4 regions of the Vogesella sp. XCS3 genome follow, and region 3 is predicted to be linked to each of the others. Evidence: predicted binding sites of a transcription regulator. Region 3 holds the regulator's gene; each other region holds the start of a gene.
What was found. Region 3 encodes FNR, which switches genes on or off when oxygen is low (the NO sensors DNR and NnrR bind a similar motif). Its sites were predicted from a motif close to TTGATNNNNATCAA; they were not measured.

Region 1 (7,251 bases), 180 kb from region 3:
CCGCTTGAGGGCCAGGTATTGCTGCATCATGGGCGTGTGCTGAGGCGTGGTCATCGATCGTTCCGTACTGAAAAAGGTTGGCCGCAAAAGGCAACGCCCCGTCTGGCGGGGCGCGGCAAGCTATTTTACGGGATGCGCGCTAGCGCGTCACGGCGGCAGCATCACCATGCGGTTGCGGCCCTGGTGCTTGGCCTGGTACAGCGCCATATCGGCACGCGCCAGCAGGCTGCGGCTATCGTCGCCAGGCTCCAGCAGCGTCAGGCCGATAGACGCGGTAAGGGCGATGCTATGCCCGCCAAATTGCAGAGGTTGCTGTGCGATGGTATCCAGCAAGTGCTGGCTGTAGCGTTGTGCCGCTTGCGCGGTAGTGCCCGGTAGCAGTATGCAAAACTCTTCGCCCCCCAGGCGGCCGGCACAGTCATGCGGGCCCAGCTGCTGGCGCAACTGGCTGGCAATATGGGTGAGGGTGGCATCGCCGCAGGCATGGCCGTAGCTGTCATTTACCTGTTTGAAGTGGTCCAGGTCCAGCATCAGCAAGGCCAGGCCAGGGCGGGATGGGCTGGCCAGCAGCGCGTCCAGCTGGCCCAGCAGGGTGGGGCGGTTGTGCAGGCCGGTGAGCGAGTCGATGGTGGCCTGCTCGCGTAGCTGGCGTTCTTGCTGTTTGCGCAGGCTGATATCGCGTGCCGAGCCCCAGATCACCGGCTGGCCATCCAGTATCAGCCGGCGTACGCACACTTCCACCTCGATGATGTCGCCATTTTTGGTGCGGTTATAGCTGTCGAAGGTCTCGCCTTGTTCGCTGGTGTGCTGCAATTGCTCGCGTAGTTCTGCTTCGTCGCGGTGAGCCACCAGGTCCCACAGCCGTAATTGCCGCAGCTCGGCCTGGCTATAACCCAGCAGTTTGCACAGCGAATCGCTGGCCTCCAGCAGTCGCCCTTCCATATCGATGATGGACAGCGCGTCGGCGGCGTTCTGCAAGATGGCCTGATACCACTGGGTACGGCTATCCAGTGCCTGGCGGTTGGCGTCGTTTTCCATCAGCACGGCCAGCAGGCGGGCGGTGTCTTCAATGACGGTAATGGCTTCCAGCGTGGGCGCGCTAGGGGCGTGGTGGTAGACGGCAAAAGTGCCGTGCACCTTGCCCTTGCTGTCGATGATGGGTTCGGACCAGCAGCTGCCCAGCGCAAACTGGCGTGCCAGTTCGCGGTAGGGTGCCCAGTTAGGGTGTTGCTGCAGATCTTCGGCTACCAGCCGTTTGCGGTGCCACGCCGCCGCCCCGCAGCTGCCCACCATGGGGCCGATGGCCAGGCCGTCTATCAAGGCGGTATAGGCTTGCGGTAATGATGGGCCCACCAGCGGGCGCAGGCATTGCGTATCGTCTACCTGCAGGATGGAACACAGCCAGCCAGGCAAGGCTTGCTCGATGTGCAGTACGACGTCGCCCAGCAGCGTGGGCAGCGGCTTGCCCTGAATGTACTGGCGCAGAAAGTGCGAATGCAGGGCATCCCAGCTGGCGCGCGAGCTGCTGATGCGCTCGTGTTCCAGCCTTTGCAGCTCGGCGGCGGCGCGGGTAGCGAAGGGGGCGATATCTTGTAGCAGCGTATCGGGCAGTACGTTTGCCCGCTCGTCAAACAGCGCCAGGTGCCCCATGCAATGGCCGTGTTTATCCAGCAAGGGCCAGCCGGCAAAGCTCTGCCAGGCCGTGTCTTGCTCGGCTGCAAAGTGCCGGTTCACCCCGCTATGGTGCACGACAGCCTGCTGCTGCAGGATCACCTGCTCGCATGGCGTGCCTGCCAGCGCATAGCGGCCAGGGTGGGCGCTAGTGTTGGCGATAATGACTTCGACATGCCGAACGGGCAGCGTCAGTTGCTGGCTGATAAAAACCAGTTGTGCACCGCTGTGCCGGGCCAGGCTGTTTACCAGCTGTTGCAGGTAATCCTTGCCCAGTGCAGCTGCGGTGTCGTCTAGCAGTGCATGGCGCAGAGAGGGGGCTGTGGGCATGAGGGAAATCAGTAGTGTCGATACTTATGAGTATCGTCCAACTGCAATCATTTGATAAAGCAACATTGTTTTCACGCGGGCTATCGTGTCAGGCGTGCATTGACAAGGCCTATTTTCTGAAACTATGATCCATATCAAAGTTTCAGAAAGTACTGAAAATTCAAAAAGGCCACACACATGAACCTGCCACCCCTGATCCAATCTTTTGTGCTGCACTTTGGCGAGATGGGCAGCCACTGGGGCATTAACCGCACCGTAGGGCAGATTTACGCCCTGCTTTATGTTTCCGACCGGCCGCTGAACGCGGACGACATCGTGGAGGCCATCGGCTGTTCGCGCTCCAATACCAGTATGGCGCTGAAAGAATTGCAGGCCTGGCGCTTGGTCAAATTGCAACACTTGCCAGGCGACCGCCGCGAGTACTTCAGCACGCCGGAAGACGTGTGGGCCATTTTCAAGACGCTGGCCGAAGAGCGGCAAAAGCGAGAAGTCGAGCCCACGCTGACCATGCTGCGCGGCGCCATCATGGAAACCCCGTCCGGCGAGGCCGAACGCCACGCCCAGGCACGCATGAACGAGATGTACCAGCTGATCGAGCTGGTCACCAAGTGGTTTGCCGACATCCGCGACATGGACGTGGAAACGCTGGAAAAGCTGATGAAGCTGGGCAGCCAGGTGGGCAAGGTGCTGCAGTTCACCCAGAGCCTGGGCCGTTTGGCCGGGCGTGACAGTGGCAAGGAGGATTAGCCATGGACAGCCTGGACCCGGTCATCCTGGCTCGCATCCAGTTTGCGGCCAACATTACCTTCCACATCCTGTTCCCTACCATCAGCATTGCCATGGGCTGGGTGCTGCTGTACTTCAAGGCGCGCTTTAACCGCAGTGGCGACGAGGCGTGGATGGACGCCTACGGCTTCTGGGTAAAAATCTTTGCGCTGACCTTTGCGCTGGGCGTGGTGTCCGGCATCACCATGAGCTTCCAGTTCGGCACCAACTGGCCGGGCTTCATGCAGCACGTGGGCAATGTGGCCGGGCCGCTGCTGGCTTACGAGGTGCTGACCGCCTTCTTCCTGGAGGCCACCTTCCTGGGCATCATGCTGTTCGGCCGCGCCAAAGTGTCCAACCGCGTGCATACGCTGGCCACCTTTCTGGTGGCGTTCGGCACCACGGTGTCGGCGTTCTGGATCATCGTGCTGAATTCGTGGATGCAGACCCCCGCCGGGGTAGAGGTGATCGCCGGCAAGGTGCACGTGCAAAGCTGGCTGGCGGTGATTTTCAACCCGTCCATGCCCTACCGCCTGACCCACATGCTGCTGGCCTCCGGCCTGACGGTGGCGTTTCTGGTGGCTGGCGTGTCGGCCTACCGCTGGTTGCGCGGTGACCGCGCCGCCGCAGTGGCGCACACGCTGAAAACCGGCGTCAGCCTGGCGGCCTTGCTGATTCCGTTGCAGGTGCTGGTAGGCGACATGCACGGGCTGAACACCTTCCAGCACCAGCCGGCCAAGCTGGCCGCCATCGAAGGCGTGTGGCACACCGAACGTGGCGCGCCCTTGCTGCTGTTTGCGCTGCCGGACGAAGCTACGCAAAGCAACCGCTTCGAGGTCGGCATACCCAAACTGGCCAGCCTGATCATTACCCATCACCCCGATGGCGAGATCCGCGGCCTGAATGAATTCCCCAACGCCCACCCGCCCGTGGCCAAGGTGTTCTGGAGCTTCCGCGTGATGGTGGGGGTAGGCATGCTGATGCTGGCGGTGAGCTGGCTGGCGTGGTGGCAGCTGCGTCGCGGCCAACTGGCACCGTGGTTGCAGCGTGGCCTAGTGGCGATGACCTTCTCTGGCTGGGTAGCTACGGTGGCCGGCTGGTACGTCACCGAAATCGGCCGCCAGCCGTGGCTGGTCACCGGCATCCTGCGCACCGCCGACGCCGCATCCAGCGTGGGCAGCGGCATGATCCTGTCTACTTTGCTGATGTACCTGGCGTTGTACGCAGTGCTGCTGGCCAGCTATGTGTCGGTGGTGTTTTATCTGGCGCGCAAGGCAGCGCCTGCGGCCAACCTTGAAGGAGCACAGCCATGAATGCCGAACTGTGGTTGCCGGTGATCTTTGCCGGCCTGATGGCGCTGTCGATGCTGATTTATGTGGTGCTGGACGGCTACGACCTGGGCGTTGGCGTGCTGCTACCGCTGGGTAACGACGACGAGCGCGACGCCATGATCGCCAGCATCGGCCCGTTCTGGGATGCCAACGAAACCTGGCTGGTGCTGGGCGTGGGGCTGCTGCTGGTGGCGTTTCCGATGGCACACGGTATCATCCTGGGCGAGCTGTACCTGCCGGTGGCCATCATGCTGCTGGGGCTGATCCTGCGCGGGGTGGCGTTCGACTTCCGCGTCAAGGCGCAGGCGCAGCACCAGCCGGCGTGGAACCTGGCGTTTGCTGCCGGCTCGCTGCTGGCGTCTATTAGCCAGGGCGTGATGCTGGGCCGCTACCTGACCGGCTTTGCGCCCGGGGCGGGCGCCTGGGGCTTTGCGCTGCTGACCGGCCTGGGGCTAACTGCGGCCTACGTGCTGCTGGGTGCCGGCTGGCTGATCATGAAGAGCAGCGACCGCCTGCAGCAGCGTGCCACGCGCTGGGCGCAGTACGCGCTGGCCGGTACCGCGCTGGCAGTATTGCTGGTGTCGGTGGCTACGCCGCTGGCCAGCAGCCGCATCGCCGATAAATGGTTCGTGTTGCCGGATTTCCTGCTGCTGTTGCCGCTGCCGTTGATCAGCGTGGCGCTGTTCGGCCTCTTGGCCGCCAGCCTGCCCAGGTTGGCCGCACGCCAGCGCGCCGGGCAGGACGCGCTGTGCTGGCTGCCGTTTGCCTGCACCGTGGGTATTGTGCTGCTGGCGTTTTGGGGGCTGGCGTATAGCGTGTTTCCCGAAATCGTCATCGGCCGGCTGGACATCTGGCAGGCTGCCAGCGACCCGGAAGCGCTGTGGGTGATTCTGGCCGGTGCTGCCGTGGTGCTGCCCACCATCATCGCTTATACGGTGTTTGCCTACCGCGTGTTCTGGGGCAAGGCAGGCAAGCTCAGCTACAGCTAGAAAATATTGCGCCAAATCAAAAGAGCAGGGTTTATTCCTGCTCTTTTTTTATTTCTATCATGGACTTAAAGCAGGGTGTGCGCGCTTTGCGCACACATACGATACGTTACATTTTGATAGAGCGATTCGCTTGACTTGGGTCAAAGCCCATGAAAAGCGCAGGGGTAAGATGACTGCATCCAGATCGAATACCGGGCTGCCGGGGGAGCAATATCATGGAATTGTGGAAACAACTTCTCTCTGACGACGTAGGCATGATGAGCGCTATCGTTATCACTGTCACAACAGTCATCGTGCTGACCTGTATCGCCATCTTTATCAAAAAGGCGAACGACGATAAGTAAGCTTTAAACGCATGCCACGGCATGCGCGTGTGATTTCCTCTTGATGTGTGTGTGTTTGGGGGTACGGTGGTGGGCCGTACCCCTTTTTTTATAGTTTTTCCGCGCGCGCAGCTGGCTCACCACTGTGCCAGAGCTGCCCACGCCACCGTGCAGACGCTACACGCGATTTGCCGTCGTCTACGTCCCCTTTCGCTGCCTTCATCTTGCTGTCACATGGCCCGCCTAGACTTTATTTCAATGATTCTTGTAATATTGATTTGGCCGGAGACCAGACATGACCCACCCTTTCGATACGCTGGCCATCCCTGCTGTGGATGGCTGTTTACTGCTGACACCGTGCCCCGGTACCCAGGCTGTTAGCCTGAGCCAGGCGCTGCATACCCTGCAGCAGGCCGGTGCCAGCGGTGTCATCAGCCTGATGCCGGCTGCCGAGCTACAGCAGAACGGCGCCGATGATATAGGCGCTGCGTGTGGCCAACTGGGCCTGGCCTGGTTTCACCTGCCGGTAGCGGACGAGCGCGCACCGCTGGCGGATTTCGATAGTGCCTGGCAAGCCGCCGCGCCCGATCTGCTGGCGCGGCTGCGGGCTGGCCAGTGCCTGGCCATTCATTGCAAGGGCGGGTCTGGCCGTACCGGCCTGGTCGCTGCCCGCATCCTGATTGCTCTGGGTGTGCCGCGCAGCGCTGCCATCGCGCAGGTACAGGCGCTGCGCCCCAAGGCCATACAGCACCCGGTGCACCAGGCCTGGATTGGCCAGTACGACGCCGTTTAACCTTTTAGCGAGACACCCCACTATGACCATCAAGATCGGTATCAACGGTTTTGGCCGCATCGGCCGCCTGGCACTGCGTGCCGCCTGGGCCTGGCCCGAGTTTGAATTCGTGCACATCAACGACCCGGCCGGCGACGCGGAAACCCACGCCCACTTGCTGAATTTTGATTCGGTGCACGGCCGCTGGGGCCACGAGGCCAGCGCGGTGGACGGCGCTATCGTTATTGACGGCAAGCGCATCAGCGTCAGCCACAACAAGGCGATTGCCGATACCGACTGGCGCGGTTGCGATGTAGTGATCGAAGCCAGCGGCAAGATGAAAACTGTAGCCGTGCTGCAGGCGTACCTGGAACAGGGCGTCAAGCGCGTGGTAGTGAGCGCGCCGGTAAAAGAGCCAGGCGCGCTGAACGTGGTGATGGGTGTGAACCAGCAGCTGTTCGACCCTGCCGTGCACCGCATCGTTACCGCTGCCTCGTGCACCACCAACTGCTTGGCGCCGGTGGTGAAGGTGATCCACGAAACCTTCGGTATCCGCCACGGCAGCATCACCACCATCCACGACCTGACCAACACCCAGAGCATTCTGGACCAGCCGCACAAAGACCTGCGCCGCGCCCGCGCCAGCGGCATGAGCCTGATCCCCACCAGCACCGGCTCGGCTACCGCTATTGCCGAGATCTTCCCCGAGCTGCGCGGCCGCCTCAATGGCCACGCCGTGCGCGTGCCGCTGGCCAACGCCTCGCTGACCGACTGCGTGTTCGAGGTAGAGCGCGCCACCACCGCCGAGGAGGTCAACGTCGCGCTGCAGCATGCGGCCAACCATACGCTGCAGGGCATTCTGGGCTACGAAGCGCGCCCGCTGGTATCTATCGATTACCGTACCGACCCGCGTTCGTCCATTATCGATGCGCTGTCCACCATGGTAGTGAACGGCACGCAGGTAAAGCTGTACGCCTGGTACGACAACGAATGGGGCTACGCCAACCGCACCGTGGAGCTGGCGCGGCTGGTGGGCCTGGCCGACCAGGGCTAAGCGATGCAGGCGCTTT
Region 2 (7,251 bases), 770 kb from region 3:
CCGGTATGGCGGGCGTGCCGGCGTCGCTGCAGCAAACCTGGGTAGGGGCATTGGCCACCCAGTGCTGGCCACCCAGCTGGCGTGCCTGGCTTAGCCAGTGGGCGTGGCCGTCCAGCAGTAGCGGGTTTTCCAGGCGGCTCATGTGCGCTTGGTGTACACGTGTACGCCACCGTAAATGGCGGCGCGGTCGCGCTGGTGCAGCTGGCGGTTATAGGCAGGGTCGGTGTGCCAGCAGGCCAGCAGCTGCGGTGCCAGGCGGCGCTCCAGCGGGGATGCGCTGCCGCCGGTGCGGAACACCACGCGGGCGCCGGGGGCGGCGGTGCGGGTAACCTGGCGCCATAGCGCGTTGAGCTGGGTGTCGTCCATCCAGTCTTGTGCGTCCAGGAAAACATAGGCGTCCAGGCTTTGCGGTGCGCGCTCGTCCAGGAAATCGGTCAGCGAGTGGTGGTGCAGCTGCAGCTTGCCCAGCTGCTGGCGGATGGTGTGGTAATGCGCTTGCTGTAGGTAGAGCGGCAGGCTGCGCTGGTTGTCGGTGTCGTAGCGGCGGGCAAATGCTTGCTGGGCGTAGGGATTTTCGGCAAGCGGGAAGTCACAGGCCAGTCGGCGCATGCGGCTTTCAAACAGCGCGGGCAGGTTGCCACTGGCATCGGCCCGCAGCGCGGCAAACTGCGCTGGCGGGATGCCCATGCTGTACAGCAGGCTTTCGCGGTGGCACAAAAAGCGCAGCAGCGGGTGGCGGAAAACCGGTGCCAGATGGCGCTCGAACAGGGCTTTTTGTTCTTCCAGGCTGGTGGCTTTGGCCAGCTGGCCCAGGTTGCCACCCATCAGCCTGGCCAGTACGTGACCCATGCCAATGAAGCGCCCCAGCAGGCCGTGGCGGTAGGCGTGGCGGGTAAACAGCGCATAGCGCGGCGTGCCCCACAGGTTGCGGTGTTCCCAGTATTGGCGGGCGCTTACCGGCAGCGCTGCGGCAATGTAGCGGCGGTAGCGCTGGGCGTTCTGGCGCTGGCTGGCATCGCCCAGAAAGTCCAGCAGAGTGCTGTAATCCGGCAGCTCGGCAAAGGCGGCTTTCTTCAGTGCCAGCATGGCCAGGTGGGTGTCGTTCAGGTCTACCGCGTGCACCTCGGCGGGCTGGCGGCTCAGGTAGGCCAGGGCGTTGCAGCCACCGGACGAAATGGTGAGCAGGCGCATGCCGGGGCGCAGCTGCAGAGCTTCGATGTCTACCTCCGGGTCTTCCCAGATTTGCGCGTACACCAAGCGGCTGAACCAGCTGGCAAACAGGCGGTCGCCAATGGCTTTCAGGCCGGTGGTGGTGGAGTTGGTCACAGCCTGGCTGACTAGGTTATGCGTGCTCATACGGCCTCCTGATCGGGTTTCACCGATATTGCGACCCTTGCATGGCATGTTGATGACAGGCGGGTTGCGCGGTGATGACGCTGGAGGCTTGACAGGTGTGTTACAACATAACATGTGTTAGTGTTACGTTATAACGCTGGAGAAAGCCATGTCTGCCAAACAAGACCCCCGCCTGCCCGTTACCGTGTTGTCCGGTTTTCTGGGCGCCGGCAAAACCACCTTGCTGAACCATATTCTGAATAACCGCGAGGGCCGCCGCGTGGCGGTGATCGTGAACGATATGTCCGAGGTGAATATCGACGCCCAGCTGGTGCGCGATGGCGGCGCTGCGCTAAGCCGTGCCGAAGAAAAGCTGGTGGAGATGAGCAATGGCTGTATCTGCTGCACGCTGCGCGAGGATTTGCTGGTGGAAATCCGCAAGTTGGCCGCAGCCGGCCGTTTCGACTACCTGCTGATCGAATCCACCGGTATTGCCGAGCCGCTACCGGTGGCGGAAACCTTCACCTTCCGCGACGACGACGGCCACAGCCTGTCCGATATCGCGCGGCTGGACACCATGGTTACCGTGGTGGACGGCTTCAATTTCCTGCGCGACTACGGCTCGCAAGACTTTCTGCACCAGCGCGGCGAGGCGGCCGGCGACGAAGACGAGCGCACCGTGGTAGACCTGCTGGTCGAGCAGGTGGAGTTCTGCGATGTGATTGTGCTGAACAAGACCGACCTGATGTCGGCCGACGACATCCTGCGCCTGGAAGCCATCCTGGCCACGCTCAACCCGCGCGCGCGCATCGTCAAAAGCCACTTTGGCCGCGTACCGTTGGCTAGCGTGCTGGACACCGGCCTGTTTGATTTCGATGCCGCCGCCGACGCACCGGGCTGGCTGCAAGAGCTGCGCGGCGAGCACGTACCGGAAACCGAAGAGTACGGCATTACCAGCTTTGTCTACCGTGCGCGCCAGCCTTTCCACCCGCAGCGCTTTTACCAGTGGGTACAGCAGGAATGGCCGGGCGTGGTGCGCTCCAAGGGTTATTTCTGGCTGGCGACACGGCCGATGCTGGTGGGTAGCTGGTCGCAGGCTGGTGCCATGTCGCGCCACGGTCTGGGTGGTTTGTGGTGGGACGCGGTAGACCGCGCCGACTGGCCGCAAGACGACGAAAGCCGCGCCATCATTGCTACCCGCTGGGCAGAGCCGTGGGGCGACCGCCAGCAAGAGCTGGTGATCATCGGTATGGGTATGGATCAGGCAGCGTTGACGGCGGCGTTTGATGCCTGCCTGCTGACCGAGGCCGAGCTGGCCGCCGGCCCTACCGCGTGGGCCAGCTTGCCGGACCCTTTCCCGCAGTGGGGCGAGCTGGCCGAAGAGGGCGAGGTGTTGCCGGCATGAAGGGCGATATCCTGATCCGCAATGCGCGGCTGGTGAACGAAGGGCGCATCAGCGAGGGTGACCTGCTGGTGCACGGCGGGCGCATCGCGCGCATTGCGGCCAGTATCGATGCCGAAGCCCGGTACGAGATCGACGCCGCCGGCGGCTGGCTGCTGCCGGGCATGATCGACGACCAGGTGCATTTTCGCGAGCCGGGGCTCACGCATAAAGGCTGCATCGCCACCGAATCGCGCGCAGCGCTGGCGGGCGGCATTACCAGCTTCATGGATATGCCGAACACCACGCCCACCACCACCACGCTGGACGCGCTGGCGCACAAGGAATGGTTGGCCGCACAGCACAGCGCGGCCAACTATGGCTTTCACTTTGGTGCCGCCAGCGACAACCTGGACCTGGTGGCCGAGCTGCCGCCGGAGCGGGTGGCCGGCGTCAAGGTATTCATGGGCGCCAGTACCGGCAATATGCTGCTGGACGAGCCGGCGCTGCTGGAGCGCCTGTTCGCCAGCGTACCCACCGTATTGCTGGCGCATTGCGAACACACCCCCACGGTAGAGGCCGACAGCGCCCGCCTGCGGGGGCAGTACGGTGACGCGGCCACCGCGGCGCTACACCCGCAGGTGCGCAGCGCCGAGGCCTGCTGGCGCAGCAGCAGCCTGGCGGTAAGCCTGGCGCGGCAGTTTGATACCCGCTTGCACGTGCTGCACCTCACCACCGCCCGCGAGCTGGCGCTGTTCGACGCCGGCCCGCTGGCCGGCAAGCGCATCACCGCCGAAGCCTGTGTGCACCACCTGCTGTTTGACGAGGCCGGTTACGCCACGCTGGGCAACCGCCTGAAGTGCAACCCGTCGGTGAAAACTGCCGCCGACCGTGCTGCCTTGTTGCAGGGCTTGCAGGATGGCCGCCTGGACGTGATCGGTACCGACCACGCGCCGCACACCACCGAAGAAAAAGCGCGCCCGTACTGGCAGGCACCCAGCGGGCTGCCGCTGGTGCAGCACGCGCTGCCCGCGCTGATGGGGCTGGTAGACGACGGCGTGCTGACGCTGCCGCAGCTGGTACAGAAAACCAGCCACAACGTGGCCGACTTGTTTGCCATTCGCGAGCGCGGCTATCTGTACGAGGGCTATTGGGCTGACCTGGCCTTGCTGGCACCCGGAGCCGGGCCGGTGCTGCCGGTGATGTCGCGCTGCGGCTGGTCGCCGTTCGAGCAGCGCCCCTTGCGCCATCACGTGCGCGCCAGCGTGGTGTCCGGCCAGTTGGGCTGGTACCAGGGGCGATTGCTGCCCGGTGTGCAGGGCAGGGCCTTGCAGTACCAGCGCAGCGGGGGTGGGCGATGAGCGATGTGGTGGTGTGTGACGATCTGGCCGGCTTGCCGGCCATCTTGCAGCCGCAGGTACAGCTGCTGCACTGGCAGCGCGGCTTGTCACCGGCTATTGGCAGCTATGTGGCCGGGTTGGCCGCAGCCGGCCAGCTAGGCCTGGGCATGCGCGGCCAACTGTCGCCTGGCGAGCAGCCGCACCTGGTCAGCTGGCCGCCCGCTGCGGGGCGCGATGCGGCAGCCGGCGATCTGGCGCTGCTGGCCGACCTGTTTGGCACGCTACTGGGCTGCCCACAGGTGGGCTGGCGCATCGAGGTGCTGCAGCAGGCTATGTGCCCACGCTTTCATGTCGACCGTACCGGCATGCGCCTGGTGTGCACCTGGCAGGGTGCAGGCACCGAATGGCTGGCCGAGGCTGACGCCGACCGCCGCTATCTGGGCGCCGCCAGCGACGGGCAGCCCGATGCCGACAGTGGCCTGATGCGCGGCGGCAAGGTTGGCCGCAGCGCGGCAGGGGATGTGCTGTTGCTAAAGGGCAGCCTGTGGCAGGGCAACGCGGGGCGCGGAGCCATTCACCGCTCGCCCGCGGTGGCCAGCAAGGTGCCGCGCGTGATGCTGGCACTGGATGCCTTGTGGGGGTGAGGTGAATTGATAACGGGGGTGATTGCATTTGCCTATGGCATATCGCTACAGATGGTTACTTAATGCTTGATCTGGATCAGCCCTGGTGGGTGTACATCGCCAAAGCTTATTGCTACGATAAAAAGAATTAATCTCATTTGATGTTCTTCGCATCGATAGCAAGGAGCGCGTTTTGTCCCACACTGCCACCCCGCTGCACCTGCTGCCCAAGGGCGCCCGTGCCACCATTGTCGATATTGCCAGCCATAGCCATTTTGGCGAGCTGGACGCGCAGGTAACCTTGCGCCTGAAAGAGCTGGGTTTCCTGCCCGGCGCCGTGCTGCAGGTCATCGGTTTTGGCCTGTTCGGCGCCGACCCCGTGGCCGTGCGCATCAACGGCACCAAGTTCGGCCTGCGCCGCAGCGAAGCGGCCAAGATTATTACCTCCGTTCACCCAGCCTGATTCCGTCATGTCCCGATCCCTTTTGCGTTTTGCCCTGGTGGGTAACCCCAACTGCGGCAAGACCGCGCTGTTCAATAGCCTGACCGGCTCCCGTGCCAAAGTGGCCAACTACGCCGGTGTTACTGTCGAAAAACGCCTGGGCAGCCTGTCTGGCCTGGGCCGCCCCGCCGAGCTGATCGACCTGCCCGGCACCTACAGCCTGTACGTGGCTTCACCCGACGAGCAGGTGGCGCGCCGTGTGATTCTGGGCGAAATGGCGGGCGAGGCCGCGCCGGACGTGCTGGTGGCCGTGGTGGATGCCACCAATATCAAGCTCGGCCTGCGTCTGGTGCTGGAGCTGCAGGCACTGGGCCTGCCGATGATTCTGGCGCTGAACCTGGCCGACGCGGCACGCAGCCGTGGCATTACCATCGACACCGCCATGCTGTCGCAACAGCTGGGCATGCCGGTGGTGGAAACCGTGGCGGTGCGCAAGAACGGTGTAGCCGACCTGCAAGCGGCCATGGTCGAGTGTGCGGCCAACGCTGCTAGCCGCAGCGGTCAGCTGGCGCTGCCGGAACGTGCAGAGGCGGTAGAAACACTGTACGCCCGTATCGACAGCCTGCTGGCCACCAGTGTATCGGCGCCGTCGCAAGCACCGGCCTGGCAAGACCGGCTGGACGCGCTGGTGATGCACCCGGTGCTGGGCCTGGTGCTGCTGGCCACCATCCTGCTGCTGATGTTCCAGGCAGTGTTTGCCTGGGCTGCGCCGGTGATGGACGGTATCGATGCGGTTATGGCTTGGCTGGGCGAGAGCGCCGGCGCGCTGCTGCCGGCCGGTATCCTGCATGACTTTGTGGTGGACGGCCTGATTGCCGGTGTCGGCGGCGTGCTGGTGTTCCTGCCGCAGATCATTATCCTGTTTGCCTTTATCCTGGCGCTGGAAGACTCCGGCTACCTGCCGCGAGCGGCCTTCTTGCTGGACCGCCTGATGCGCGGTGTGGGCCTGTCCGGGCGTTCGTTCATCCCCATGCTGTCCAGCTTTGCCTGCGCCGTGCCTGGCATCATGTCCACGCGCAGCATTGCCGACCCGAAAGAGCGGCTGGTTACCATCCTGACCGCGCCGCTGATGACCTGCTCGGCGCGGCTGCCGGTGTACGCGGTGGTAATCGGCGCTTTTGTGCCGCAGCAAAGCGTGTGGGGCGTGTTCAACTTGCAGGGCCTGACACTGTTTGCCTTGTACATTGCCGGTATCGCCAGTGCCGCGCTGGTGGCCTGGGTGATGCGCCGCCGCGAGGCAGCCAGCCAGGGCTTCCCGTTGTTGCTGGAGCTGCCTAATTACCGCTGGCCCAACGCCTACCACTTTGTACTGGGGCTGAAGGAGCGGGCGTCGATCTTTCTGCGCCGCGTGGGCACCATCATCCTGGCGCTGTCCATCGTGCTATGGTTTCTGGCCACTTTCCCGCACGCACCGGCCGATGCCACGCTGCCGGCTATCGAGTACAGCTTTGCCGGCATGCTGGGCAAGCTGATGCAGCCTTTGTTTGAGCCACTGGGTTTCAATTGGCAGATGTGCATTGCGCTGATTCCTGCCATGGCTGCGCGCGAGGTAGCAGTGAGCGCGCTGGCTACCGTCTATGCGGTTGGCGGCGAAGCAGCACTGGGCGGTGCATTGTTGCACGACTGGAGCCTGCCGGTAGCGCTGGCTTACTTGGCGTGGTTTGTGTATGCGCCGCAATGCTTGTCCACCATTGCTGTGGTTCGCCGCGAGACCAACTCGCTACGCGCTACGGTCATTTTTACCGGCTACCTGTTTGCGCTGGCTTACTTTGCCGCGCTGCTGGTGCGCCAGATTGCGGCCCTGTGGGTCTGAGGCAAGGAGAACAAGATGAGTGAAGGCATGCAAGGGGCCATCGTCGGCCTGATCGTCGCCGCTGCGGCACTATACCTGCTGCGTAAATACCTGCCGCGTAGCCGCAAACCGGTGCCAGGCGCCGAGCCCAAGTCGGGCGGCTGCGGTAGCTGCGGTAGTTGCAAGGGTGGTAGCTGCCACTAGCCTGCCGGTCTGTTTGCTTGAACCCACCCCCTGCTTGCGATAGCCAGCAGGGGGTGTTTTTTCGCCGGTTTGCC
Region 3 (7,251 bases):
CAGGTTGAATTCGAAGAAACCATCCACGCGGCCGCAGGCCACGTTGCACAGGTCCAGTGCGGCAGAGCCTTCACGACGGGCGCCGGCGGTTTTGCCGATCACGTCTTTCAGGATGGCCAGATGGGTGTCCAGCATGCTCTGGTCTACTACCGGGAAACCGGTGGCGATCAGGCATTCGTTCATGTTGATGCGTTTGGAGACGCGGATACGACGGTCGTTCAGGAACGCGCCCACGCCACGGCTGGCGGTGAACATATCGTTGCGGTTCGGGTCGTAAACCACAGCCTGCTGGATCTGGCCGCGGTGTGCCAGCGCGATGGAAATGCAGTATTGCGGATGGCCGTGGATGAAGTTGGTGGTGCCATCGATCGGGTCGATGATCCACTCGTACTCGGAGGTGCCCAGACCGCGGCCGCCGGACTCTTCTGCTAGAATCGCATGCTTCGGATAGGCATCCAGAATGACATCAATGATGGCTTGTTCGGCAGCTTGATCAACTTCGGACACGAAGTCGTTGTGTTTTTTCTTTTCAACACGCACGGTATCCAGGTTCAGCGATGCACGCTGGATAACGTTGGCTGCACGGCGAGCGGCTTTTACCGCGACATTGAGCATTGGATGCATTGACGGCCTCTAAAATCATACAAAACAAGCGCAGCCCCTTCGTGGGGTGCGCGCTTGTCGTAAACTGTCTGGGTTAAGGAACGATAAACACCGCTTTCGCAGCGGTGTTTTTGAATAGCCCGCGATTCTACTCAAAATTACCCGATGAATAAACCCCAAGTACCTGATTTTTTAAAGAACATTCGCGTCGTGCTGGCGCGCCCCAGCCACCCGGGCAATATCGGCTCGGCGGCACGGGCCATGAAAACCATGGGTCTGACCCGCTTGTATCTGGTTGAACCGAAAGTGTTTCCCAGCGAAGAGGCCAATGTACTGGCCTCGGGTGCGGTAGACGTACTCGAGCACGCTACCGTCGTGAGTAGCCTCACCGAAGCGCTGTCGGATGTGACAGTGGCCTGCGCGCTGACCAGCCGCCGCCGCGAGCTCACCACCCCGCTGTCCACCCCGCGCGAGACCGCGCCGGAGCTGATCGCGCGGGCACGCGACGGCGAGCAGGTGGCGCTGGTGTTCGGCAACGAAACCTTCGGCCTGTCGATCGAAGAGGTGGAAATGTGTAACCGCCTGGTGACCGTGCCGGGCAACCCGGACTACTTCTCGCTGAACCTGGCCATGGCGGTGCAGGTGATGACCTACGAGCTGTTCAGCCACACCGGCGTGGACGTGAACTACCTGAAAGCGGAAGGCGAGGCCGCCAGCATGGCCGAGGTAGAAAGCATGTGCGGCCACCTGGACAACACGCTGGAAGCCATCGGCTACTACGAGCGGCGCAACAGCGAGCGTCTGATGCGCCGCATGCGCGCGCTGTTCAACCGCGCAGGCGTATTGCGCGAGGAAATCGACATTCTGCGCGGCTTTTTCAAGCAGGTGCAGCGTGTCGCCGATGGCAGCCTGCCACCGCGCGACAAGCAGGGCGAATAAACCATGCTGCCCGGCTTGCTGCAATGTGCGCAGTTGCGCAGCCTGCGCGGTGCGCGACCTGGCCTACCTGCTGACCGCGCCGCCGCCCTGGCTCAGCGGGGTGGAAATCAGCCGCCAGCGCCTGCTAGGGCCGCAAGGTTGGCCGCAGCTGCTGGCGCTGGATGCTGACCCCACCCCGCTGCTGGCGTGGCTGGCAGCCCGCCCTACGCGCCGCCTGGGGCTATACGCCGAAGCACTGCTGGGGTACTGGTTCAGCCAGGCGCCACACATCGAGCTGGTCGCGGCCAACCTGCCGGTACGCGATGGCACGTTAACGGTAGGCGAATTCGACTTTCTGCTGCGCATTGATGGCGAGCCTTGCCACCTGGAAGCCGCCAGCAAATTCTACCTGCAGCTCGATAGCGCCCCGCACGCGCTGGTGGGGCCGGGCCTGCGTGATGCCTGGTGGCTGAAATACCGCAAGCTGGCCAGCCAGCTCACCTTGGCGCAGCACCCCGCAGCCAGGTTGCCGGATGGTTTCGCGCAGCTTACTGCCAGCAGCCGCCTGAGCGGCTGGCTGTTCTTCCCCGCCGATACGGCACCCACGCATCCTGCTATCAATACTGCCGCTTGCCGCGGCTGGTGGTGCCGGCGGCAGGATAGTTGGCCGCAGCAGCACCCGCATAGCCGCTGGCTGGCGCTGCCGCGCTTGCAATGGCTGAGCCCGGCGCAAGCAGATGAAGCGGCAACGCAGAGCCTGGCTGCCATGCGTGCGCAACTGGCGCAGGCGGAAGGACCCTGGCTGTTGGCCGAGTTGTTGCCGGATGATCATGGGGTGTGGCAGGAGGTGGCGCGTGGCTTTGTGGTGCCAGACAGCTGGCCAGCGCCAGAGCTGCTGGGCACCTTGCTGCCAAGGTTGGCCGCATGAAGACACTCCTGGTGCTGTGGAGCAGCCAAACCGGCAATACTTTGCAGCTGGCCAAGGCGGCAGCCGCGGTGGCGATGCAGGAAAGTAGCGTGACGGTGCGCGTCATGCCCGCCCTGCAAGCCGGCATGGACGAATTGCTGGGCTGCGATGCGCTATTGCTGGCCACGCCGGAGAACTTTGGCTACATGGCCGGCGCACTGAAAGATTTCTTCGACCGCACCTATTACCCGGCGCAGGGCAAGGTGGCCGGCCTGCCGTACGCTATCCTGATCAGCGCCGGCAACGATGGCCTGGGTGCACAGCAGGCCATAGAGCGCATTGCCCGTGGCTACGGCTGGCGGCAGGCCTATCCGCCGCTGCTGGTACGCGGGGTGCCACAGGCTGCTGACCTGGCCGCTGCGGCCGAGCTGGGCGCCACCCTGGCGGCCGCGCTGTCTATCGGCATGCTGTAGCCACAAACAAAACGCCCCGTGACGGGGCGTTGGGCATTCAGTGCGTGGGCGGCTTAGTGCTGGGCTTGCGAACAGCCTGCTACCAGCTGCTTCAGTTCTTCCGGCTTCACCAGCTGGATATGTTTATGGTCTACCACCAGCCAGCCTTGTTGCTGGAATTTGGACAGGGTACGGCTGACCGTTTCCAGTTTCAGCCCCAGGAAGCTGCCGATTTCTTCGCGGCTCATGCGCAGGATGAAATCGTTGGCCGCAAAGCCACGGGCTGATAGGCGTTGTGACAAGTTCAGCAGAAATGCTGCCAGGCGTTCTTCAGCCTTCATGTTGCCAAGCAGCAACATGACAGATTGATCACGCACGATCTCACGGCTCATCAGGCGGAAAAAGTGGTGCTGCAGGCTGGGGATGTCACGGCCGAGGGTTTCCATGCGGTTGAACGGCAGCTCGCATACTTCGCTGTCTTCCAGTGCAATGGCGTCGCAGCCGTGCAGGTTGGACGAAATGCCGTCCAGGCCCATCAGCTCGCCCGACATGTGAAAGCCGGTAACCTGTTCGCGGCCGTCCTGGCTCGAAACACAGGTTTTGAAGTAGCCGGTACGCACGGCGTACAGCGAGCGGAAACCTTCGCCAGAGCGGAACAGGTACTCGCCACGTTTCAAGCGTCGGCTTTGACGGATCACGGCGTCCAGTTGCGCCATCTCATCGCGGTTCAAGCCCAGTGGGAGGCACAGTTCTCGCAGGCTGCAGTTGGAGCACGACACTTTTAGTGCGTGCAAAGAGTGTGTGTGGTCAGTCATAGAGTAGGTTTTCGCCAAGCAAGCGGGCTTGCTTGATACGCGTCAAAGCAGAAAAAGTGGCAATTGCGCAAATTTACCAGCCCACCACCGGTTTTCCAACCAGATTAATTATGACACCCACTATAAATTTCACGCCGACGCAGTGTGTATTCGATAGAGAACTCATCGAAAGGCTGGAAGGTTCAGGCCCGCGCTACACCTCCTACCCGACTGCCGACCGCTTTCATGCCGGCTTCGGGGTGAGTGATTACGAGCAATGGCTGGCCCATCGTGCGATTGGCGCCAACCATCGGCCCATCTCGCTGTACGTGCATGTCCCTTTTTGCAACACCATTTGCTACTACTGCGGCTGCAACAAGATCATTACCAAAGACAAGACCCGCGCCGACGCTTATCTGGATTACCTGGAGAAGGAAATCCGTCTGGTGGCCGAAAAGCTGGGCAGCCGTGAAAAAGTGATCCAGCTGCATTTTGGTGGCGGTACGCCCACCTTCCTGTCCGACGAGCAGCTTGACCGCGTGATGGGCATTATCCGCCAGCACTTCGAGCTGTTGCCGGAAGGCGAGTTTTCTATCGAAATCGACCCGCGCAAGGTTGGCCGCGACACGGTCCTGCACCTGGCACGGCTGGGTTTCAACCGCATGAGTATCGGTATCCAGGATTTTGACCCTGTGGTGCAGGAAGCGGTGAACCGCATCCAGAGCGAGGAAGAAACCCGTGTGGTGATGGATGCCGCGCGTGAAGCCGGCTTCAAGTCGATTAGCGTAGACCTGATTTACGGTCTGCCCAAGCAGACGGCGCATTCGCTGGAAAACACGGTGAGCCGCGTGATTGCCATGTCGCCAGACCGCATCGCGCTGTACAACTACGCGCATCTGCCCACGGTATTCATGCCACAGCGCCGCATCAACGAGGCGGATTTGCCCTCGTCGGCTACCAAGCTGGACATCCTGCAGAACTCGGTACAGCAGCTGGCTGAGGCCGGTTACGTGTTTATCGGCATGGACCACTTTGCCAAGCCGGACGACGAGCTCACCCGTGCCTTGCAGCAGGGCCGCCTGCAACGCAATTTCCAGGGCTACTCTACCCACGCGGACTGCGACATGATCGGCCTGGGCGTGTCGTCCATTGGCAAGGTTGGCCCCTGTTATACGCAGAACGAAAAAGAGCTGGATGCGTATTACGCCGCGCTGGACGCCGGCCACCTGCCAGTGCTGCGCGGCATGACGCTGACGCAGGATGACATCTTGCGCCGTAGCGTGATCCAGGCGCTGATGTGCCGCTTCTCTTTGTCGATAGAGGCGATAGAACAGACTTTTGCTATCAATTTTGCCGATTATTTTGCCGTCGAGCTGCCGCAGATCCGTGCTTTCCAGAGCGAAGGTTTGCTGACCTTTGATGGTGACTTCCTGATGGTGGCACCCAAGGGGCGCTTCCTGATTCGCAATATCGCGATGATTTTCGACCGTCATCTGCGCGAGCGTGAAACCAAGGCGCGCTATTCCAAAACCATCTGAGCCAGCCCTGGCAAGATAAAAGCCGACAGCCCCGGATGGGGCTGTCGGCTTTTTTATGGGCCAGCACAATGAAAAGCCCGCCACAGAGGGCGGGCTGGCAGGCGGGGTATACGGCTTATTTCAGCTCGTTAACCATCTGCTGCAGCAGGGCTTCCAGGCCCTTGTCGGTGACTACGGCATTGTCGGCAGTGCGCAGCTCTACACGTACTTGCTGTTCGCCTTGGCGGGTCAGCTGTACGCGCAGGTTTGGCACGCTGGCCTGGTCACCCGGCTTGCTGTCTTTCCAGAAAGCCAGCTTGGAGAACAGGCCACCGCTGCTTTGCGCGTTGGCTTTTTGCACGTCATCGCTGCCTGGCTTCACGAAGTAGGCACCCAGCGTGCGGTCACGGTCGGTAATGGCCAGGCCGTTGTGTTCCAGCACCAGGCCGACACGGCGCCATGCGCGGTCGTAGCTGTCGTCCAGCTCGATGCCGCCTTTTACCAGGCGTGCGCGTGCTGTGGTGGCAGCTTGTTCCTGGCGTACGGTTTTGGCCGCGGTAGCTTCATCCATGCCCAGGCGCACCAGGAAGCGGCTCAGGAATACGGCTTCGATTTCCGGGTCGGTCGGGCGAGGCTGCCAGCGGGTTTCTTCCTTGGCCTCGTTGATGTAGATCTCGTACATGCCGCGGTGGCTGAAGAAGACATCGGTACCGTTGGCCGTTTTCTCGATGCGGATACGGAATTTGTCGCGCTCCGGTGTAGAGAACACGCTACCCAGGCCCACTGTTTCCAGCAGGCCGCGTACAGTGGTAGCGCCGAGCTTGGCGCGGTTTTCCGCCCAGTCGGTTTCCATGTAGCCGATATCGGCTTCTTCGTTCTGGATGACGAAACCGTTATCCAGCCAGAAAGCTTTCAGCAGTGGCCATACTTCGGCCGGGCTCTTGCCCGGAATGCTGACCCAGCGCTGGGTGCCGGCACGCTCAACAGCAGCGTTCTTGGCCACAGGAGCCTGGGCGGCAGGTGTCGCAGCAGTATTTGCCGCTGTGGCCTGGCTGCTGCTGCCCGTATTTACCTGGGGAATAGGGTAGCGGTCTTGCTGGGCAGGCGCGCTCAGGTCGGGCGGCACTTCCAGCGTGGATTTGGGTTTCGGGCTATCCGACTTGAATTCGTATCTCAGGTCGGGGTTGCTGCTGGCGCATGCGCTCAGCAAGCCTGCGCACAGCAGGCCGGAGATCAGTGTCTTGTTCATTGCTGGCTTCATGGTTTACAGGACATTGGCCTGTTTCATGGCGGCTTCGACGGTGGCGACGGCACCCTGGCTCAGCGGAGTCAGCGGCAGGCGCAGGCCAGCCGGCATCAGGCCGAGGCGATGTAGCGCCCACTTGGCGGGGATAGGGTTAGGCTCGCAGAACAGCTGCTTGTGCAGGCCTTGCAGCTGGTCGTTGATGGCGCGGGCTGCGATGGTGTCACCGGCTCGGGATGCCTTGCATAGCTGGCTCATCAGTTTGGGCGCTACGTTGGCGGTAACCGAAATCACACCGTGGCCGCCGCACAGCATGAAAGCCATGCCGGTGGCGTCGTCGCCGGAGTACAGCGCCAGGTTGGCCGGGGCACGCAACACCAGGTCGCAGGCACGGCCGATGTCGCCAGTGGCGTCTTTCAAGCCGACGATGTTGTCGATTTGCGCCAGACGCAGTGCGGTGTCGTTACTCATGTCTGCCACGGTACGGCCTGGCACGTTGTACATGATTAGCGGCAGGTCTACCGCCTCGGCAATGGTGCGGTAGTGCTGGTAGATACCTTCTTGGGTGGGCTTATTGTAGTAAGGCACCACGGACAGGCTGTGGCTGGCGCCAGCCTGTTTGGCCAGCTGGGCCAGTTCGATGGCTTCGGCGGTGGAGTTGGCGCCGGTGCCGGCAACCACGGTCACGCGGCCGGCGGCATGCTGGGCTACAGCCGCAACCACCTTGATGTGTTCTTCCACGCCCAGCGTGGCGGATTCGCCGGTTGTGCCCACGGCCACAATGCCGTCGGTACCGTTATCGATGTGAAAGTCTACG
Region 4 (7,251 bases), 840 kb from region 3:
TTGTTTGAGCCCCGAGCCGTTAGCGAGGGGCGAGTTCGGCGGCGCCTGGGGCGTGCCATTTTGAACGGGGTTTCGAGCAGCCCCGGGTTGCGGGGGAATGAAAAGGGGGCGGCAATCCGCCCCCTTACCCGTCTGCCGGGCGGAACCGGCATCTAATTATCGTCCGCATCGCGGACACAAAAGCACCCCTGAACGCAGCAACCCCTTAGTCAAAAAAAAACGCCAGTCAGCGTTAACTGACTGGCATTACCCAGAAAGGGCGGTTTTGTGTTGCATACACGGCGCGCACTCAAGCCACGTTGCGCACCCGCACGATAATGTCCACCCGCTCCAGCGCCGTACCAGGCGGCAGCTCGGGCAAGGGGCCGGCCAGTTGCAGCTGCTGGTGCACGTCGGTCAGCTCGCCGGTATCGGCGTTGTAGCAGTGCGGGTGCGGCGCGGTGTTGGAGTCGTACACGCGCTTGCCGTTTTCCACCACCAGCTCCTGCACCAGTCCTTTCTGGCTGAACAGTTTCAGCGTGTTGTACACCGTGGCGCGCGAGATGTCCGGCGTGAGGCTGCCCACACGCAGCAGCAGCTCGTCGGCGCTCAGGTGGCAGTGCTCGGCAAACAGCTCGCAGGCAATCAGCAAGCGCTGGCTGGTGAGCGGAATGCCGGCGTCGGCCAGCTTGCGGGCAATATCGTGGTGCAGGGTCATGGTGTATCAGGCCGGGCTTGCACCCGGCCTGCCGCTGGGGAAAGGGTTAGTTGAACGGCTTAGGTGCCGGGGTTTTGTCGCTGGATGGCGGCAGGATAGGCAGCTTGAAGTCGGGCTGCTTGCCGGTCAGCGTATGCAGGAAGGACACCACATCGTCCAGCTCCTGTTTGCTGAACTCGCGGCCCAGCTGCAGCTTGCCCATGGTATCCACCGCCTGGTGCAGCGTGGCGGCCTCGCCATCGTGGAAGTACGGATAGGTCAGCGCCACGTTACGCAGCGTGGGCACCTTGAAATTCATGCGGTCGGCGTCTTTACCGGTTACCGCTACCCGGCCCTCGGCGGTATTGGTGGTGATGTAGGGTTTGACCAGGCCCATTTTCTGGAACGAGTTGCCGCCCACCGCCGGGCCGTTGTGGCAGGCCACACAGCCAGCAGTCTTGAAGGTCTGGTAGCCGCGCAGCTCTTGCGCGCTCAGCGCCTTCTTGTTGCCCTTCAGCCATTGGTCAAAGCGCGAGTCGGGCGTAACCAGCGTGTCTTCAAAGGCGGCAATGGACTGCGTTACGCGGTCGATATTGACCTTGCCATCGCCAAATACCTGCTTGAACTCGGTAACGTATTGCGGAATCGACGCCAGTACGTCTACCGCCAGCTCGTGGGTAAACGCCATCTCGCCAGGGTTGGCAATGGGGCCACCCGCCTGTTCTTTCAGGTCTTTGGCGCGGCCATCCCAGAACTGCGCCAAGTTAAGGCTGGAGTTCAGCACCGTGGGCGAGTTGATCGGGCCTTTTTGCCAGTTATGGCCGATGGACGTTTTCAGGTTGTCGGTGCCACCCATGGACAGGTTGTGGCAGGAGTTACAGGAAATGAAACCCGAGCGCGACAGCCGCACATCAAAGTACAGTTTCTTGCCCAGCTCGGCCATGGCCGGGTTTTTCACCTTTGCCGCCTTGATGGGCTGGATAGGCTCATTGGCCGGTGCAGCAGCCTGAACCAGGGCAATACCCCCACCCAGGGCGAAACAGGCACTGATGGCCAGTACGATCTTTTTCATGATGACGCTCCTTCATGCAGACGAGAGAGAAAGGGCGGAAGGGTGGGGCTTCCGGTTTAGACTGTGTCTAAAAACTGAACCCAGTCTAAGGCGGCAGTAAAAGGCGGGCTTGATCAGGGTCAAGTATCGAAGCGGTAGCCTTATAAAGCAGGAATTGCATGAAAAAACGTGACGCTCAGGCCGCACTGCGGCCATTACGCTACCTGTGGGCCGCCCCCGCCAGCGCCGTCGGCCTGCTGCTGGCGCTGCCCTTATGGCTGGCCGGTGGCCGCGCGCAACGCTGCGACGGCGTGCTGGAGGTGGCCGCACCACCGTGGCCGTCCCTGTCACTGCTACCGTTTTGCGCCATCACACTGGGGCACGTGGTGCTGGGCATCAGCCCGGCCGTGCTGGCGCACTGGCGGCAGCACGAGCATATTCATGTACGGCAGTACGAGCGCTGGGGCGCCTTGCTACTGCTGGCCTACCCGGCGGCCAGCCTGTGGCTGTGGCTACGCGGCGGGCGCCCCTATCTGGACAACCCGTTCGAGCGCGAAGCGCGCGGCGAAACGGCAACCCGCAGGTGAAAGTGCGGCCAACTACGCCTAAAATGCCGCCTTCACTTAGCGGGAGGCCGCCATGAGCGACAGCGTAATAATCGAAGACATCATCGTGGGCGAGGGCAAGGCCGCCGAGCGCGGCGCGCTGATCACCGCGCACTACACCGGCTGGCTGGAAGACGGCACCGAGTTCGACAGCTCGCAGCGCAAGGGCCAGCCCTTCGAATGCATCCTCAGCAACAAGCGCGTGATCCAGGGCTGGATCCAGGGCCTGGCCGGCATGCGCGTGGGTGGCAAGCGCAAACTGTGGGTGCCGGCAGCGCTGGCTTACGGCGAGCGCCAGGTGGGCGACATGATCCCGCCCAACAGCAACCTGCTGTTCGAGATCCAACTGCTGAGCGTGCTGACGCGCGACGACTAAAGCCGCAGCCAAACGCCCTGCAGAGGCAACACGCCACGCAGGGCGTTGATTTTAGGGGCCAGGCGTACTTGAAACCCGCCAGCCCGGCATCATCTGCCTGGCATCCCCTACCGAAAGGCCGCCATGTCCGCTTACCAGCTCGCCCAGCTCAATATCGCCACCTTGCTGGCGCCACTCGATTCGCCGCAGCTGCACGACTTTGCGGCCAACCTTGAGCGCATCAACGCGCTGGGCGAAGCCTCGCCCGGCTTTGTGTGGCGGCTGCAAGACGAGGCGGGCGACGCCACCGCCTTTCGCCCCTTTGGCGACGACGTCATCGTGAATATGTCGGTGTGGGAAAACATCGATACGCTGGCCGACTTTGCCTACCGCAGCGAGCACGTGGACTTCTTCCGCCGCCGCCGCGAATGGTTTGCCCGCATGGATACCCCCGCCCAGGTGCTATGGTGGGTGCCGCACGGCCACCGCCCCACGCTGGCAGAGGCTGCCGACCGTCTGGCGCAGCTGGCGCAACACGGCCCCGGCCCTGGCGCGTTTACCTTTGCCCGCCGTTTTGACGCCCCCGCCGGCTAAGGTTGGCCGCACGCCACCGTGCATGCCATGATGCCGTATCAATCGTGCAGGAAGACGCTCATGCAGATACGCCCGTTTACCGAAGCCGATACCGGCGCCGTGATTGCGCTGTGGCAGGCCTGTGGCCTGACACGGCCGTGGAACGACCCGCTGCGCGACATCCAGCGCAAGCTCACCGTGCAGCGCGAGCTGTTTCTGGTGGGCGAGGCAGACGGCCAGCTGGTAGCCAGCGCCATGGCCGGCTACGACGGCCACCGTGGCTGGGTGAACTACCTGGCAGTACAGCCCGGCGCGCAGGGCCTGGGCTACGGCCGCGCCATGATGGCGCATATCGAAGCGGCGCTGCTGGCGCGTGGCTGCCCCAAACTCAACCTGCAGGTTCGTAGCAGCAACACGGCGGTATTGGCCTTTTACCGCCAGCTGGGCTACGCGCAGGACGAGGCGGTGAGCCTGGGCAAACGGCTGATTGCCGACGGCCCCCAGCCCTAGACGACACGCAAAAAAAAGCCGGCATCCCATGCCGGCTGTTTCGTTTGCGCGCGCTTACACGCGGTAAGCACTCACTTCCTGCTGCATGCCGGCCGCCACACGCTGCAGGCCGGTGGCAATGTTGGCCGCCTGACCTGCCGCACTGCTGTTGGCCTCGGCACTTTGCGCCACGGTTTCTACCTGCTGCGCAATGCTGTTGGTGGCCATGCTTTGTTCGCGGATCGCCTCGGAAATCTCTTGCACCACGCGGGCGCTGGCATGTGCCCCGGCCAGTAGCTGGGCGATATTCTGCTGCGCCGAGCCGACCCCCTGCTGGCCGCGCTCTACCTGGCCTACCGCTTGTTCCATGCGGCTGACCACATTGCCCGTCACCTGCTGGATGGCGGTGATGATCTTGCCGATTTCCTGTGTGGAGGCGGCGGTACGTTCGGCCAGCTTGCGCACCTCGTCGGCCACCACGGCAAAGCCGCGGCCGCTTTCGCCGGCGCGCGCCGCTTCGATGGCAGCGTTCAGCGCCAGCAGATTGGTCTGCTCGGCCACATCACGAATCACATTCACCACCGACTCGATGCTCTGGCTACGCTCAGCCAGCTGGCCGATCTCGTGCGCGGTATCCGACACCGTGCTGGCAATCACCTCGATGTCCGCCACCACCTGCCCGATCGCCTGTTGCCCCAGGCTTGCCTGATCTGCACCCTCGGCTGACAGGCTATGCGCCTCGCGCGCACGGTCTGCCACGTGGCTCAGGCTTACGGTCATCTGCTCGACCGCCGCCGCCATATGGGCAGAGGCATTGCTTTGCTGTGCCGAGCTGTCTGCCACACTGCCAGACGCCTGCTGCAGCTGCTGTGCGGTGGACGACACCTCGACAATGCCGCGCTTCATGTCTTGCAAGCTGTGCTGCAGCTTGTCCAGCAGGGCATTGAAGGCGGTAGCCGTCACGCCGATTTCGTCCTGCTGCGGCACCGCAACACGGCGGGTAAAGTCCAGGTCGCGACTGATCTCGGTCATCGCTTGCTGCATGCGGCGCAAGCCTTGCGAAATGGCGCGGCACAGCTGCGTGCCACCAGCTGCCATTGCCAGCAGAACCACTGCCAGCACCACCAGCAGCTGGGTCAGCGCGCTATGTGCCGCCTCGCTATTGGCCTGCTGCAGGTTCTGGGCCAGTTTGCGGTTATACAGCACGTGCTCGTCCATGGCCGCTACCAGCGCATTGCCACGGCCTTGCAGCGCGCGTTGCACCGCACCAGCCTGGTCGCCATTACGCGACATCGCCAGCGTATCAACCAGCCCGGCACGATACTCGGCCAGGCGTTGTCTGGATTGCTCCAGCAGGCGCTTTTCTTCGGCATCCACCACCATGGGCTCGTAAGCCTGCAGCGATTTTTCCACTTCATCCAGCCGCTTGCTGATAGCTTGCTCGGCGGCCTGCTTGCCCGCGGCGTCTGGCTGTGCCAGGTGCTTCCATACTTCGTTACGGGCAGCCCAGGTCTGGTTCTGTGTTTTGGCCAGCAGTTCTACGCTGGGCAGAATGTTGCCGGTAAACGCATCGAAACGCTGGTCAGCCTGATTCAGCTTGATCACACCTGCCAAGCCCACCAGCACCACTACCACTGCACTACAGACAAAAGCCACGATCAGTTTTGAAACAATCTTCATGGAACAACCTTTGGAGATATCGACAGGAGAGGATGAAGCCGTGTTGTCACGCTCTTGGCTGGCGTGCTGCCACTCACTACAAATCAGCACAAAGACATATCAATTCTTTGCGATCGAGAACAAAAGAATATATCACAACGCAAAGTGTTCATTTCCGGTGTCAAACCGGGCTTACCCGGCCGCTTGCCACCCCTAGGCCCAGCCCGTAGAATGCGCAGCTTTCGCCGCCTGGCGGATTGTTTTTTGAATTCAATGCTTTAAGGGTGATGTGTGTCTGATATCGAGCGCCTGGATACCTGGGTGAAATACAAGAACGGGCTGTGCAGCGACTGCATGGCGTCCTGTTGCAGCATGCCGGTAGAGGTAATGCTGCCCGACCTGGTACGCATGGGCATTGTGGACGAGTTCGAATTGCAGGAACCGGTAAAGAACATCGCCAAACGTCTGGAAAAACAGCGCATCATCCAGCACTTCAACTTCAAGTACGAGGTATTCACCCTCAGCCGCCGCGCCAACGGCGACTGCATGTACCTGGACCAGAAAACGCGGCTATGCACCATCTACGAACAGCGCCCGAACACCTGCCGCAATCACCCCAAAGTGGGGCCGCGCCCGGGCTACTGCGCTTACACCAAGAACCCCAATCACGGCCGCCGGAGCACCTGATGAGCGACAAACCCGCCCCCAAAGACCCACTGCAAGGCGTTACCCTGGAAGCGCTGCTGAACGAACTGGTAGCCCACTATGGTTGGCCGCAGCTGGGCCAACTGGTGAAAATCCGCTGCTTCAACAGCGACCCCAGCATCAAATCCAGCCTCACCTTCCTGCGCCGCACGCCGTGGGCGCGCGCCGAGGTCGAGGCGCTGTACATCCAGCTGAAAACCCCCAAGCAGGCACGCCCGCCGCGTTCGCACACCAGCCAGGGCAACGCCCCCCGCGTGCTGTTTGCACGCAAGCCGGACGCCAGCTAGCCGCATCGGCAGGTATCTGGCCACAGACTCACGCGCAAACGGCGGGCATATTGCCCGCCGCTAGCATGACAGCTACACAGCCGATACATTACTATTGATAACCATTATCAATAGATAAGCGTATTGCGATGACTGCCGCCTTGCTACCGCCTGCCACCACGCCACAACACTGGTTCGGCATCGACCTGCGCTGGGCCTACGCCGAGCTGCTGGCGACGCTGCGCCGCCAGTGCGGCTGCCCGCAGCGCGCCAAAGACGTGCTGCACGACGCCTTGCTGCGCTACGCACTGCTGCAGCAGCGCAGCAAGGTGGCCGAGCCGCAAGCCTACCTGCGCCGCGTGGCGCAAAGCGTACTCTGCGACCAGCTGCGGCGCGACCAGCACTACGTGTTCGAAGCCGAGCCGGACGAACAACGGCTCCCCGCCGCCCCCGATACCGCCGACCTGGCCGCGCTGCGCCAGCGCCTGGCGCTGCTACAGCAAATCATCGACACCCTGCCACCGCGCTGCCGCGAAGTGTTCTGGCGCGTGCGGGTGGAAGGCGGCAGCCAGCCGGAAGTCGCCGCAGCGCTGGGCATCAGCCTCAATATGGTGGAGCGCCACCTGATCCGCGCCATGCTGGACTTGCGCGCGCTGCAAGAGCAGGGCGCATGAGCCGGCTGCGCGAAGAAGCGGCGCGCTGGTTCCTGCGCCTGCAAGACCGCCCCGACGACGACAGCCTGCGCACCCGCTTCGAGGCCTGGCTGCTGGCCGACCCGCGCCACGGCCACGAATACCGCCAGTTCGACAGCCTGTGGCACGGGCTGGACAGGCCCGACACGCTGCAACAGCTGGCGCGCGCCGCCGAAACCC

Region 1: LCH97_RS15955 (DUF3149 domain-containing protein) is a predicted target of FNR. The motif match lies at 5,217-5,230, and genes of this name have one in related genera.
Region 2: LCH97_RS02565 (FeoA family protein) is a predicted target of FNR. The motif match lies at 4,767-4,780, and genes of this name have one in related genera.
Region 4: LCH97_RS12845 (cytochrome-c peroxidase) is a predicted target of FNR. The motif match lies at 1,858-1,871, and genes of this name have one in related genera.

Annotation. Positions count from the first base shown of each region.
Region 1 covers NZ_CP085530.1:3,345,491-3,352,741, forward strand. The annotation lists gene mutS (DNA mismatch repair protein MutS) at 1-54, opposite strand, end outside; gene LCH97_RS15935 (diguanylate cyclase domain-containing protein) at 148-2,001, opposite strand; gene LCH97_RS15940 (GbsR/MarR family transcriptional regulator) at 2,179-2,748, shown strand; gene LCH97_RS15945 (cytochrome ubiquinol oxidase subunit I) at 2,751-4,079, shown strand; gene LCH97_RS15950 (cytochrome d ubiquinol oxidase subunit II) at 4,076-5,086, shown strand; gene LCH97_RS15955 (DUF3149 domain-containing protein) at 5,344-5,430, shown strand; gene LCH97_RS15960 (tyrosine-protein phosphatase) at 5,705-6,202, shown strand; gene LCH97_RS15965 (ArsJ-associated glyceraldehyde-3-phosphate dehydrogenase) at 6,225-7,235, shown strand; gene arsJ (organoarsenical effux MFS transporter ArsJ) at 7,239-7,251, shown strand, end outside.
Region 2 covers NZ_CP085530.1:577,530-584,780, forward strand. The annotation lists gene LCH97_RS02540 (GNAT family N-acetyltransferase) at 1-142, opposite strand, end outside; gene LCH97_RS02545 (DUF3419 family protein) at 139-1,356, opposite strand; gene zigA (zinc metallochaperone GTPase ZigA) at 1,505-2,740, shown strand; gene LCH97_RS02555 (dihydroorotase) at 2,737-4,077, shown strand; gene LCH97_RS02560 (DUF1826 domain-containing protein) at 4,074-4,700, shown strand; gene LCH97_RS02565 (FeoA family protein) at 4,873-5,142, shown strand; gene LCH97_RS02570 (ferrous iron transporter B) at 5,150-6,994, shown strand; gene LCH97_RS02575 (FeoB-associated Cys-rich membrane protein) at 7,010-7,177, shown strand.
Region 3 covers NZ_CP085530.1:3,529,711-3,536,961, forward strand. The annotation lists gene LCH97_RS16870 (inositol monophosphatase family protein) at 1-624, opposite strand, end outside; gene LCH97_RS16875 (RNA methyltransferase) at 769-1,542, shown strand; gene LCH97_RS16880 (DUF1853 family protein) at 1,592-2,449, shown strand; gene LCH97_RS16885 (flavodoxin family protein) at 2,446-2,901, shown strand; gene fnr (fumarate/nitrate reduction transcriptional regulator Fnr) at 2,955-3,695, opposite strand; gene hemN (oxygen-independent coproporphyrinogen III oxidase) at 3,806-5,212, shown strand; gene bamC (outer membrane protein assembly factor BamC) at 5,328-6,440, opposite strand; gene dapA (4-hydroxy-tetrahydrodipicolinate synthase) at 6,456-7,251, opposite strand, start outside.
Region 4 covers NZ_CP085530.1:2,686,815-2,694,065, reverse strand. The annotation lists gene LCH97_RS12850 (Fur family transcriptional regulator) at 290-697, opposite strand; gene LCH97_RS12845 (cytochrome-c peroxidase) at 744-1,748, opposite strand; gene LCH97_RS12840 (hypothetical protein) at 1,907-2,314, shown strand; gene LCH97_RS12835 (FKBP-type peptidyl-prolyl cis-trans isomerase) at 2,367-2,708, shown strand; gene LCH97_RS12830 (DUF3291 domain-containing protein) at 2,832-3,281, shown strand; gene LCH97_RS12825 (GNAT family acetyltransferase) at 3,342-3,770, shown strand; gene LCH97_RS12820 (methyl-accepting chemotaxis protein) at 3,825-5,429, opposite strand; gene LCH97_RS12815 (YkgJ family cysteine cluster protein) at 5,763-6,095, shown strand; gene LCH97_RS12810 (VF530 family DNA-binding protein) at 6,095-6,400, shown strand; gene LCH97_RS12805 (RNA polymerase sigma factor) at 6,529-7,053, shown strand; gene LCH97_RS12800 (FecR domain-containing protein) at 7,050-7,251, shown strand, end outside.